One region of the Lentzea sp. HUAS TT2 genome, then DNA from elsewhere that is predicted to be linked to it. Evidence: riboswitches for the same ligand, from Rfam matches in the RefSeq annotation. Region 1 holds a riboswitch; each other region holds the start of a gene.
What was found. A riboswitch is a leader RNA that binds a small molecule or an ion and turns the genes downstream of it on or off. The one in region 1 is predicted to bind glycine.
Positions count from the first base shown of each region.

Region 2: linked by a shared signal. The riboswitch ahead of gcvH (glycine cleavage system protein GcvH) and the one ahead of gcvP (aminomethyl-transferring glycine dehydrogenase) in region 1 are both predicted to bind glycine.
Region 3: linked by a shared signal. The riboswitch ahead of gcvT (glycine cleavage system aminomethyltransferase GcvT) and the one ahead of gcvP (aminomethyl-transferring glycine dehydrogenase) in region 1 are both predicted to bind glycine.

Region 1 covers NZ_CP196667.1:431,273-435,283, forward strand. Annotated here, with positions in the region: gene gcvP (aminomethyl-transferring glycine dehydrogenase) at 1-1,771, opposite strand, end outside; glycine riboswitch at 1,821-1,916, opposite strand; glycine riboswitch at 1,920-2,015, opposite strand; gene ACSHWB_RS02200 (Clp protease N-terminal domain-containing protein) at 2,072-3,043, opposite strand; gene ACSHWB_RS02205 (MerR family transcriptional regulator) at 3,131-3,697, opposite strand; gene ACSHWB_RS02210 (bifunctional nuclease family protein) at 4,002-4,011, opposite strand, start outside.
Region 2 covers NZ_CP196667.1:1,747,211-1,751,221, forward strand. Annotated here, with positions in the region: gene ACSHWB_RS08515 (hypothetical protein) at 1-429, shown strand, start outside; gene ACSHWB_RS08520 (L-serine ammonia-lyase) at 416-1,780, opposite strand; gene gcvH (glycine cleavage system protein GcvH) at 1,825-2,208, opposite strand; glycine riboswitch at 2,273-2,365, opposite strand; gene ald (alanine dehydrogenase) at 2,589-3,701, shown strand; gene ACSHWB_RS08535 (TetR/AcrR family transcriptional regulator) at 3,757-4,011, opposite strand, start outside.
Region 3 covers NZ_CP196667.1:817,528-821,538, reverse strand. Annotated here, with positions in the region: gene ACSHWB_RS04185 (hypothetical protein) at 1-85, shown strand, start outside; gene ACSHWB_RS04180 (transcriptional regulator) at 250-741, shown strand; gene ACSHWB_RS04175 (hypothetical protein) at 911-1,291, shown strand; gene ACSHWB_RS04170 (DUF3817 domain-containing protein) at 1,306-1,608, shown strand; glycine riboswitch at 1,654-1,759, shown strand; glycine riboswitch at 1,761-1,851, shown strand; gene gcvT (glycine cleavage system aminomethyltransferase GcvT) at 1,951-3,045, shown strand; gene glyA (serine hydroxymethyltransferase) at 3,059-4,011, shown strand, end outside.

The sequences.
Region 1 (4,011 bases):
GGTGGTAGGCGCGGATCGCCAGCAGGCCGGCGAACTCACCCTGCGAACCGGCGTTGGGCTGCAACGACACCGCGTCGTAGCCGGTGACCTCGGCGAGCCAGGCCTCCAGGTCCGAGACGATCTTCAGCAGACCGGCGGCGTCCTCGACGGGCGCGAACGGGTGCAGCGTCGAGAACTCCGGCCACGTGATGGACTCCATCTCCGCGGTGGCGTTCAGCTTCATCGTGCAGGAGCCGAGCGGGATCATGCTGCGGTCCAGCGCGACGTCCTTGTCCGACAATGCGCGCAGGTAGCGCAGCAGCGCGGTCTCGGAGCGGTGCGCGTGGAAGACCGGGTGGGTCAGGTAGTCCGAGGTGCGGCGCAGGTCGGCCGGGATGGCGTCGGCGGTGTCGCCGTCGATCGCGTCCACATCGGACCCGGTGACGCCGAACGCCTCCCACACCGCGACGATGTGCGCGCGCGTGGTCTTCTCGTCGCAAGCGATTGCGACGACGTCGTCGTCGACCTTGCGGAGGTTGATGCCGGCCTCGCGCGCCTTCGCGACGACAGCGGCGGCCTGCCCCTCGACCCGCACCTGGACGGTGTCGAAGAACTCGCCGTGCACGACCTCGAGACCGGCCTCGCACAGGCCCGTGGCGAGCACGGTGGCCAGGCGGTGCACGCGGGTCGCGATCGACCGCAGGCCCTCGGGACCGTGGTAGACGGCGTACATGGACGCGATCACGGCCAGCAGCACCTGCGCGGTGCAGATGTTCGACGTGGCCTTCTCGCGGCGGATGTGCTGCTCGCGCGTCTGCAGCGCGAGGCGGTAGGCCAGCGAGCCGTCGGAGTCGACGGAGACACCGACGAGACGGCCGGGCAGCTGACGCTCCAGACCGGACCGGACGGCCATGTACCCGGCGTGCGGGCCACCGAAGCCGATCGGCACGCCGAAGCGCTGCGTGGTGCCGACGACGACGTCCGCGCCGATCTCACCGGGAGCGCGCAGCAGCGTCAGAGAAAGAAGATCGGCGACGACGACGGCCTGTGCACCGGCGGCGTGGATCTCCTCGATCAACGCGGCCTGGTCGCGCACGACACCGGAGGCGCCGGGGTAGGACAGCAGCACGCCGAAGAAGTCACCGCCGAGGCCGAGACCCTCGATGCCCTGCGACAGGTCGGCGACGACGATCTCGATGCCCAGCGGCTCGGCGCGCGTCTCGATGACGGCCAGCGTCTGCGGCAGCGTGTCGGAGTCGATGACGAACTTGTTCGACTTGGACTTGCCCGCGCGGCGCACCAGCGTCATCGCCTCGGCGGCGGCGGTCGACTCGTCCAGCATGGACGCGTTCGCGACCGGCAGGCCCGTCAGGTCGCCGACCATCGTCTGGAAGTTCAGCAGCGCTTCAAGACGGCCCTGCGAGATCTCCGGCTGGTACGGCGTGTACGCGGTGTACCAGGCGGGCGACTCCAGCACGTTGCGCAGGATCACGCCCGGCGTCACGGTGTCGTAGTAGCCCAGGCCGATCATCTGCGTCATCGGGCGGTTCTGGGACGCGAGCTCGCGCAGCTCCGCGAGCGCCTCGGTCTCGGTGGCCGGGGCGGGCAGGTCCAGCACGAGGTCGCGCTCGTGAATGGACGAAGGCACCGCGTGCTGAGCCAGCTCCTCGAGCGACCCGACGCCGATGACGTCGAGGATGCGCGCGAGTTCGGCGGGGCGCGGACCGACGTGGCGGTCGGCGAACGGGGTGCCGTGCTCGAGAGCGGCGAGCGGAATGCGGTCCTGCGTCATCAAACGCCTCCGGGGTGGCTGCGGGCACACGGGTCCTGTGCCCTCCCCGCTCTGTCCGTACCCGATGTCGGGCGCCTGAGAGGTTCACCCACAACAGAGTGGGCTTTCACCGTCGGCGGGATCCCGGGGGATCCACTTTCCAGAGGCGTCTCGCTCAGCGGTCCTGGTTGCCTGAGAGGTTCCCGGGGAGGGACTTGCTCCTTCGGCGCCGGGCTCGAAACCCGGTCTCTCCCGCCTGAGTTCAGCGACTACCCGAGAAGAATACCCGCAGGCAGCCCACCTAGTCCCTAGGGACGCGACCTACATCTCAGCACCGAGACCGCTCAACGCCCCCGCGACGGGGTCCGCCGGGTCGTCGCGCACCGCCACGAGCAGGTGCGTGGTGCCCACGACGGCGTCTCCGCGCCGTGCCGCGACGAGCTTCGCCCGTTCCATCGCACGCTCCACCGCGCCACCGCTGACGGGCAACGCGGCCGGGTCCACCCCCGCCGCGCGCAACGCCGCCGCGCCACCCGACTCGAACTCCGGCTTCAGCCTCCGGCCCGCCGCCGTCAGCTGGTGGTCGACCGTCAGCACCGCCGCCACCAGGTCCCGCGACGAGACGTCCCGCCGCGCGGCCGCGGCCAGTCGTCCTGCCTCGTTGCGCACGACGGTCAGCACTGGCCCGCCCAGCCCCTGACCGCGCGCGACCCAGCGCACCAGCCAGCGCACGTACCCGCCGCCGGACTCCCCCTCCAACGCCCCCGCCTTGCGCAGCAACCGCACGGCGGGCGCCTCCTCGACCTCCGCGTGGGGCCGCGCGGCATCGGCGCGCACCGCGGCGGCCGTCGCCTCGACGTCCACGCCGCGCAACAGGAACAGGTCGGCGGCACGCCCGGATCGCTGCCCCAGCAACGCGAGGGAGAGGTGGGTCGTGGTCAGCACGCCGTCGCCGGCCAGGGCGATCGCCGCGAGCAGACACTCCTCCAGCGCGCGGCTGACGGGTGGCACGGTCTCGAGGACCAAGCGGTCGCAGGCGATGTTCACCAACGCCGTGACGTCCGGATGAGCCTCGGGAACGACGCCACCGTCGTCGTCGGCCCAGTGCTCCGGCCCCCGCGCCATCGCCTGTGCCCGCAGCGACTTCACGCCGAGCTTGCGGCCGGGTCCGATGGTGTCGATCAGCGAGATCAGCAGGTTCTCGGTGCCGAGGAAGCCGAACTCCAGCCGGAGAGCGCGCTGCGTCGCCGCTTCCAGCACCTTCACGACCTGATAGGAGGCGGTGTGCGTCATACCGGCAACGCTAGGGAGCAGCGGGCTGCCTGCGCTGCTGCCGACCGGCCATGGAGGACCGCCGGTCGGCCACGATCATCGGGCCGGTCAGCCGGTGGCGCGCTCGCGACGCCGGCGGGTCAGCTCGTCCTCGGTCATCGGCGCGATCTCGACACCGTCCGCGCGTTCTGCGGGGAACTCGTGGATCGTGCCGGAGATCTCCCGCATCGCACCGCTCACCGCGATGCCGAACACGCCCTGACCGCCCTGCAGCAGATCGACGACCTCTTCGGGCGAGGTGCACTCGTAGACCGTCGTGCCGTCGGAGAAGAGCGTGATGCGCGCCAGGTCCTGCACGCCGCGGCGGCGCAGGTGGTCGACCGCCACGCGGATGTTCTGCAACGAGACACCGGTGTCCAGCAGCCGCTTCACGACCTTGAGCACCAGGATGTCCTTGAAGGAGTACAACCGCTGGCTCCCGGAGCCGTGCGCCATCCTTATCGTCGGCGCGACCAGCCCGGTCCTTGCCCAGTAGTCGAGCTGCCGGTACGTGATGCCCGCGATCTGGCACGCCGCGGGCCCTCGGTAACCGACCAGCTCGTCCGGCAGCGAGGAGTCCGGGAACAGTTCACCCTGCAGCCCGGATTCGGCCCTCAAGGGCGCTTCCTCGACCACGCCTGCCTCCCCTCGGAACGGCCACGAAACTCATGACCGTCAAGCCGCTGCGTCCACTCTCGTGAAGCAGCGACGTCCACTCGAGTTCGACGGTAAGACCGGTCCGAGGGCAGGTCAACGCGACGCGCGGGGAGTTGCGACCCTCAACCTCAAGTGGAGAGTCATACCGTCACCCGAACTGGGACGTTCAGGTGACGTTTAGTGATCGTTTAGCGGTCATAACGACCGTAAGTAGTCCGATCGAGGGACGTCCAAACGAACTGCCTCACGGTCCATACAAGACGGAGTGCGACACACCTGAAATCTAGGTGTCG
Region 2 (4,011 bases), 1.3 Mb from region 1:
AGCTGGCTCACCCAAGGCCTGACGTGGGCAGGGGTGTCCCGCTGGCCGGAGAACGAGCAGATCGCGCTGCGATCGCTGCTCACCGAGACCGTCGTCCGCGCCGCCGGCAACGAGGAGCGCAGGCTAGAGGTCGCCGAGCTGATCTGGGCCGCGGCCCAGATGGATCAGGACGTGAGCCCGTGGCTGCGCGTCGTCGACGGCCTTCCCCCGGCGGTCGTCGCGGAGCTCGCCCGGGACTGGTCCTACGACTTGCTGGCCGGCAGCGGACGGTCCGCCGCCAGTTGGGATCTCTGGCCGGAGCCCGGCGACCCGATCCGGGAGTGGCTGCTCACCGCCTCACTGCGCGCCCGTCTGTCCGAAGTGGATGGCGAGAGCGCGCAGTGGGCGGTGTACCAGATCGACATGCTGGCGGACGTCAGCACTCGATGACGTTCACGGCGAGTCCGCCGCGAGCCGTCTCCTTGTACTTCACCGACATGTCCTTGCCGGTGTCCCGCATGGTCTTGATGACCTTGTCCAGCGAGACGAAGTGCGAGCCGTCGCCGCGCAAGGCCATGCGCACGGCCGTGATGGCCTTGATCGACGCGACCGCGTTGCGTTCGATGCACGGGATCTGCACCAGCCCGCCGATCGGGTCGCACGTCAGGCCGAGGTTGTGCTCCATGGCGATCTCGGCGGCGTTCTCGACCTGTTCGGGGGTGCCGCCGAGCACCTCGGCGAGACCTCCGGCGGCCATCGAGCAGGCCGAGCCGACCTCTCCCTGGCAGCCGACCTCGGCGCCGGAGATGGACGCGTTCTCCTTGAACAGCACGCCGATCGCACCTGCCGTCAGGAGGAAGCGAACCACGCCGTCGTCGGACGCCCCTGGCACGAACTTCGTGTAGTAGTGCAGGACCGCCGGGACGATGCCGGCCGCGCCGTTGGTCGGTGCGGTGACGACACGGCCGCCCGCCGCGTTCTCCTCGTTGACCGCCAGCGCGAAGAGGGTCACCCAGTCCATGACCCGCAACGGGTCGGTGACGAAGTGCTCCTTCTCCAGCGTCTTGCGCATCTCGGCGGCACGCCGGCGGACCTTCAGGCCGCCGGGCAGGACGCCGTGCTCGTTGCAGCCGCGTTCGACGCATTCCTGCATGACGTGCCAGATGTGCAGAAGTCCTTGGCGGACCTCGGCTTCCGTGCGCCACGACAGCTCGTTGGCCATCATGATCTCGCTGATCGACAGGCCGGTCTCGCGACACCGCGCGAGGAGCTCGTCGCCGGTCAGGAACGGATGTGCCAGCGGCGTCGAGTCCGGCTTGATGCGGTCGGTGCCCGACGCGTTCTCGTCGACGACGAAACCGCCGCCGATCGAGTAGTAGACGGCGTGCTCGACCGGCTTGCCGCCGGCGAACGCCTCGAAGCTCATCCCGTTGGGGTGCAACGGGAGTGACTTGCGGCGGTGCATGACGAGGTCGCGGTCGTGCACGAAGCCGATCTCATGCGCACCGCCGAGCTTGAGCCGTCCGCCGGAGATGATCTCCTCGACGCGGTGGGCCGCGGCGGTGGGATCGACTTCCTCCGGGTGGTTGCCTTCGAGGCCCAGGAACACGGCCTTGGGGCTGCCGTGACCGTGACCGGTCGCACCCAGTGAGCCGAACAGCTCGACGTGCACGCGGTCCACTTCGGACACACGCGCGCCGAGCTTCTCGACGAACATCGCGGCCGCGCGCATCGGGCCGACCGTGTGCGAGCTGGACGGTCCGATGCCGACGGAGAAGAGGTCGAAAACGCTGATCGCCACTGATCAGTCCTTCGTGGTGGTGGGGCGGTCAGTCATGCCCAGAATCAACTGCTCTGCGTGAGTTCGGCGTACTTCGCCGCCGTGAGCAGGTTCTCGGCCGACTCGACGCGGACCTTGAACAGCCAGCCGGCGCCGTACGGGTCGCTGTTCACGATCGCCGGGTCGTCCACGACGGCGCTGTTGACCTCGATCACCTCACCGGTGACGGGCGAGAACAGGTCGCTGACGGACTTGGTGGACTCCAGCTCGCCGCAGACCGCGTTGGTGACGACCTTGGCACCGACGTCGGGCAGCTGGACGAAGACGATGTCACCGAGCGCATCAGCGGCGTACTCGGTGATTCCGCAGGTCAGCGGGTCCTGGGTGCCCGGCGTCCAGTCGACCCACTCGTGCTCGGCGGTGTAGAGCAGGTTCTCGGGGAACTCCACGGCGACGACTCCTCTGGCTGTGACGGGTCAGGAAACTTGCGCCCCCTCCGCCGTGCAGAGTTGCCTACCCCGAGCGGTCTTGCTGCCTGAGAGTGTGCGGGAGCTTGCCCCTTCGGCGCCCCGACCGGTTCGTCGAGGTCTCTCCCACTCGGGTTCTGACGCTTGCGCGCCGCGGCCGGTGTTCAGTTCTCGGCGCGAACGCTATGTGCGCCCCCGCCGAGTGTCAACGCGAGACGGTCGACCCGAACGCGAACGAGGCTCAGGTCGCTCTGTCCTAGATGAACAACCAGAGGGGTACCGGATAGTGCGAACCGCACAGTGACATGACCTTGCGACTGGCCCACATTATGAGATGTCGGCCACCGAACGGAGGAGTCATCGTGCGGATCGCAGTTCCCCGCGAGATCAAGAACCACGAGTACCGCGTCGCTCTCACGCCTGCCGGTGCGCACGAACTGACCAGCCGCGGGCACGACGTGTACGTCGAGCAGGGCGCCGGTCTCGGTTCCGCGATCACCGACGAGGAGTACCTCGCCGCGGGCGCCAAGATCCTCCCGACCGCCGACGACGTGTGGGCGGAAGGTGACCTGGTTCTCAAGGTCAAGGAGCCGATCGCCGAGGAGTACCCCCGTCTCCGCGCCGGCCAGACCCTCTTCACGTACCTGCACCTCGCCGCCGACAAGCCGCTGACCGAGGCGCTGCTCGCGTCCGGCACCACGGCCATCGCCTACGAGACCGTGCAGCTGCCGAACCGCTCGCTGCCGCTGCTCGCCCCGATGTCCGAGGTCGCGGGCCGCCTGGCCCCGCAGGTCGGCGCGTACTCGTTGATGAAGCCCTCCGGTGGCCGCGGCGTGCTGCCCGGCGGCGTCCCCGGTGTCGCCCCTGCCCGCGTGGTCGTCATCGGCGGTGGCGTGGCCGGCGTCAACGCCGCCACCATCGCCGTCGGCATGGGCGCGGACGTGCAGATCCTCGACACCAACGTCGACCGCCTGCGCCAGATCGACGCCCAGTTCCAGGGCCGTCTGCGCACGCTGGCCTCGAACTCGTTCGCCATCGAGCAGGCCGTCCGCGAGGCCGACCTGGTCATCGGCGCCGTGCTCGTCCCCGGTGCCGCGGCCCCGAAGCTCGTGTCGAACGCGCTCGTCGCGGACATGAAGCCGGGTTCGGTACTCGTCGACATCGCCATCGACCAGGGCGGTTGCTTCGAGGACTCCCGCGCCACCACGCACGCCGAGCCGACCTACGAGGTCCACAACTCGGTGTTCTACTGCGTCGCGAACATGCCGGGCGCCGTCCCGCGCACCTCGACCTACGCGCTGACCAACGTGACGCTGCCGTACGCGGTCGCGCTGGCCGACAAGGGCTGGGAGAAGGCGCTCAAGGACGACCGTTCGTTGGCCCTGGGCCTGAACGTGCACGCCGGTCTGCTGACCAACGGCCCGGTGGCCGAGGCGACCGGCCTGCTGCACACGCCGCTGGAGTCCGTGGTCTGAAAGCCAACTGAATGAATGAGGCCCCCGCACGCGTCAATCGCTGCGGGGGTTTCGCCTATCTGAGGGCCTCGACGCGCGCCTTGATGCCGTCGATCACGCAGTCGAGGCCGAACTCGAACTGCCCCTCCAGCGACCACAGCTCCGGTTCGTCCAGCATCCTGACGTAGTTCGGGTGCTTCTCCCGGTACAGGTCCGCGATCTTCGGCAGGTCCGGCGGCGGCGAGTCCATGCCGCCGCGCGCCACGAAGTTGACCTCGGCGATCGCGTACCCGATGGCGAAACTGGAGATCGTCGAGATCGACCGCGCCGC
Region 3 (4,011 bases), 390 kb from region 1:
GGTCCTCGGCTGGCTGCGTCAGGGCGCGGAGTCGATCATCACCTTCATCAGGAGCCTCTTCGGCACGGCCACCCCGCTCAGCTAGTGACGGTGGGTGATCTTCGGCCGTCTGCGTTGAGCCGGATGGGTGGAATGAGGCCAATCACGCACTGGTAACGGGTGTTCTGGGGATTCAGGGTCTGGCGATTGTCAGACCTACCGAATACCTTCCGCTGCAATGGCCGATCCCCGACCGACGAGGAGGCACATATGGTCGAGGACTCCGGGGTCCACGAGCTGTTGCAGCAGTGGGCGGCTGAACGGTCTGATGACGCAGAGATGCAGGAGGTGAACCGGATCAAGAACGCGTGGCTCGCGGAGGCTCCCCCCTCGGCGCCAGGCATCCCCGTGCAGCGGGGAGGCAGGAGCGGGTCGCGTGGCTTGGTCAAGGTCGACTCGGCGGATCCGGCCTACGTGGCCGCGATGCGCAAGCGGGCGCCGGAGGCACCCGAGGCACTGCTCGCCGCCGCGGCGAGCTACTGGCAGCTGGTGGGCGACGTCGCCGAGGCCGAGCAGTGGTGGGACGCGGGCATCAGCCCGTTGGACCAGCGCGCGCTCGACTACCGCGCGGCGGGTCTGTCTCCTGCCGATCTCGGGAGGCGCCTGGGACCGATGACGGTTCTCCAGCACCTTCGTCGTGGCTCCGCCGCGGCTTGGTGCGTTGCTCGTCTGCAGAGGCAGCGCCGGGACGGCGTGGCGTAGTGGACCGGGGCTCCACGATTGGGGCCCCCATGTTCGCGGAATGCGCTCACCTCGATCGCTTCGCGTGTCTTGTGGGGGCCAAGCCCCCACGCCCCAGCCGGGGGCGAGCCCCCGGATCCCCCACGGGGTGGCCTCCGTCAGGAGGCCTCACCCAAGTAGTGTTGAGGTCGTGCGCGGCCTCTTTACTCCCCAACGTGTGCTGATCGCGTTCGCCTGTGTGGCGGCGCTGGTCGCCTGTTGCGGACTCGCCTGGTGGCAGTGGCAGCGCTTCGAGTCCGCCAGCGGCACGTTCCAGAACCTCGGGTACGTGCTCCAGTGGCCGCTCTTCGGCCTCTTCCCCCTCTTCATGGTGTGGCGGTTCCGTCGTTTGGCACGCCAGCGCCGTGACGAGGAACTCGCACCGGAGCCGGTTGCGGCTGCTCCACGCCCAGTGGCTACCGTTGACGCCGTCAAACCCGCGCCTGTCGAGTACCTCGACGACGAAGAAGACGCGGAGCTCGCGGCCTACAACCGCATGCTCGCGAACCTCAACGCGCGGGACGGTCGTTGAGCGAAGGCGGGCAGATGAAGGGTGCGTTGACCCGGTTCAGGGTCATGGCTTACGTGGTCGGAGTCTTCCTGCTGCTCCTGGTCGTGGCGATGGTGCTCAAGTACGCCGCGGACATGGGCGGCGCGATGAAGGTCGTCGGCCCGATCCACGGCTTCCTCTACGCCATCTACCTGGTGATTTCCGTCGACCTGGCGCTCAAGCTCCGCTGGTCGATCAAGGGCACCCTGCTGGTGCTGCTCGCCGGCACCGTCCCGTTCCTGTCCTTCTGGGCGGAGCGCAAGGTGGTCGAGAAGACTGCGCAGGGCGTCCCGCTGTGACGTTTGGCCTGCTAGCGTCTGGGGCTGACAACTGAACACGGCCGTCGATGTCGCGCGGAAGAGACCCCTCGGGAGTTCGTTCATCCCGGGTGGGCGCCGAAGGAGCAATCCCTCCCCGGAATCTCTCAGGCACAGGTACCGCGCGACGAAGGCAACTCTGGAAAGCAGGCCCATCAGCGGCCTCGCCCACGGTGCAAGTCGCGCTCCGCGCGGCGAAGCTCTCAGGCTCATGACAGAGGGGGAGGCTCGCTCTAGTGAGGAGTCTCCGATGGACCGTGTCATTCTTCTGATGCCTCAGCCGGCCGCGTCCGGCTCTTCGGCGCACCCTGGAGGAGCGTTCTGATGTCCCGCCTCACGCCTCTGAACGCCGAGCACGAGCAGCTCGGCGCGATGTTCACCGACTTCGCGGGCTGGCGGATGCCGCTGCGCTACTCGTCAGAGCTCGCGGAGCACCACGCCGTGCGCACGACCGCGGGCCTGTTCGACCTCACGCACATGGGTGAGATCGTGCTGACCGGTCCGCAGGCCGGCGAGGCCCTCGACTACGCGCTGGTCGGCCACATCTCCGCGCTGGCCGTCGGCAAGGCCCGCTACACGATGATCACCCAGGCCGACGGCGGCGTGATCGACGACCTGATCGTGTACCGCCTGGGCGAGGAGGAGTTCATGGTCGTCGCGAACGCCTCGAACGCCGCCGTCGTGGCTGACGCGCTGGTCGAGCGCGCCGCCGGATTCGACACCGTCGTCACCGACTCCTCGACCGACTACGCGTTGATCGCGATCCAGGGCCCGAAGTCCGTCGAGATCCTGTCCGGCCTGACCGAGACGGACCTGGCGACGGTCAAGTACTACGCCTCGTACCCGTCCACGGTCGCCGGCGTCGACGCGCTGCTCGCCCGTACCGGCTACACCGGCGAGGAGGGCTTCGAGCTGTTCGTCGCGCCCGCCGACGCGCCGGCCGTCTGGGCGGCGCTGCTGTCCGCCGGTGAGGCGCACGAGCTCAAGCCGTGCGGTCTCGGCTGCCGCGACACGCTGCGTCTCGAAGCCGGGATGCCCTTGTACGGCAACGAGCTCACGACGTCGTTGACGCCGTACAACGCGAACCTGGGCCGCGTCGTGAAGCTCGACAAGCCCGGCGACTTCGTGGGCCGCGAAGCGCTGACCAAGGTGTCGGAGTCCGGTGTGGACTCGGTCCTGGTCGGACTGAAGACCCCCGAGCGCCGCGCACCGCGTCACGGTTACGCGGTGCTCAACGGCGACGAGGTCGTGGGCGAGGTGACGTCGGGCGCGCTGTCCCCGACCCTCGGCTACTCCGTCGCCATGGCCTACGTGACCCGTGCCAGCTCTGAGCCCGGCACCCCACTGCTGGTGGACGTCCGCGGCAAGAAGCAGGCCGTCGAGGTCGTCGCACTTCCGTTCTACAAGCGCGCCAAGTAGGGAGATTCTCCAGATGTCCGACCAGTTCAACGCTTCCCTCGCGGAGTACGACCCCGAGGTCGCCGAAGCCGTTGCGGCCGAGTTGGCGCGCCAGCAGGGCACTCTCGAGATGATCGCCTCGGAGAACTTCACGCCCGTGTCGGTGCTGCAGGCCCAGGGTTCCGTCCTCACGAACAAGTACGCCGAGGGCTACCCCGGCCGTCGCTACTACGGCGGCTGCGAGCACGTGGACGTCGTCGAGCGCCTCGCCATCGAGCGCATCAAGTCGCTCTTCGGCGCCGGCTTCGCGAACGTCCAGCCGCACTCGGGCGCGCAGGCCAACGCGGCCGCGATGTTCGCGCTGCTCCAGCCCGGCGACACGATCCTGGGCCTGGACCTCGCGCACGGCGGCCACCTGACGCACGGCATGCGCATCAACTTCTCCGGCAAGCTCTACAACGTCGTGCCGTACCACGTCGCGGACTCCGATGGCCGCGTCGACATGGCCGAGGTCGAGCGCCTCGCGACCGAGCACCGCCCGAAGCTGATCGTGGCCGGTTGGTCCGCCTACCCGCGCCAGCTGGACTTCGCCGAGTTCCGCCGCATCGCGGACTCGGTCGACGCCTACCTGATGGTCGACATGGCGCACTTCGCCGGCCTCGTCGCCGCCGACCTGCACCCGTCGCCCGTGCCGCACGCGCACGTCACGACGACCACGACCCACAAGACCCTCGGTGGTCCCCGTGGCGGCGTGATCCTGTCGAACGACGCCGACATCGCCAAGAAGATCAACTCGGCGGTGTTCCCCGGCCAGCAGGGCGGCCCGCTGGAGCACGTGATCGCGGCCAAGGCCGTGGCGTTCAAGCACGCCGCCTCGCCGGAGTTCGCCGACCGCCAGCGCCGCACGCTCGAGGGGTCGCGGATCCTGGCGGAGCGTCTGTCGCAGGCGGACGTCGCCGCGGCCGGCGTGAAGGTGCTCACCGGCGG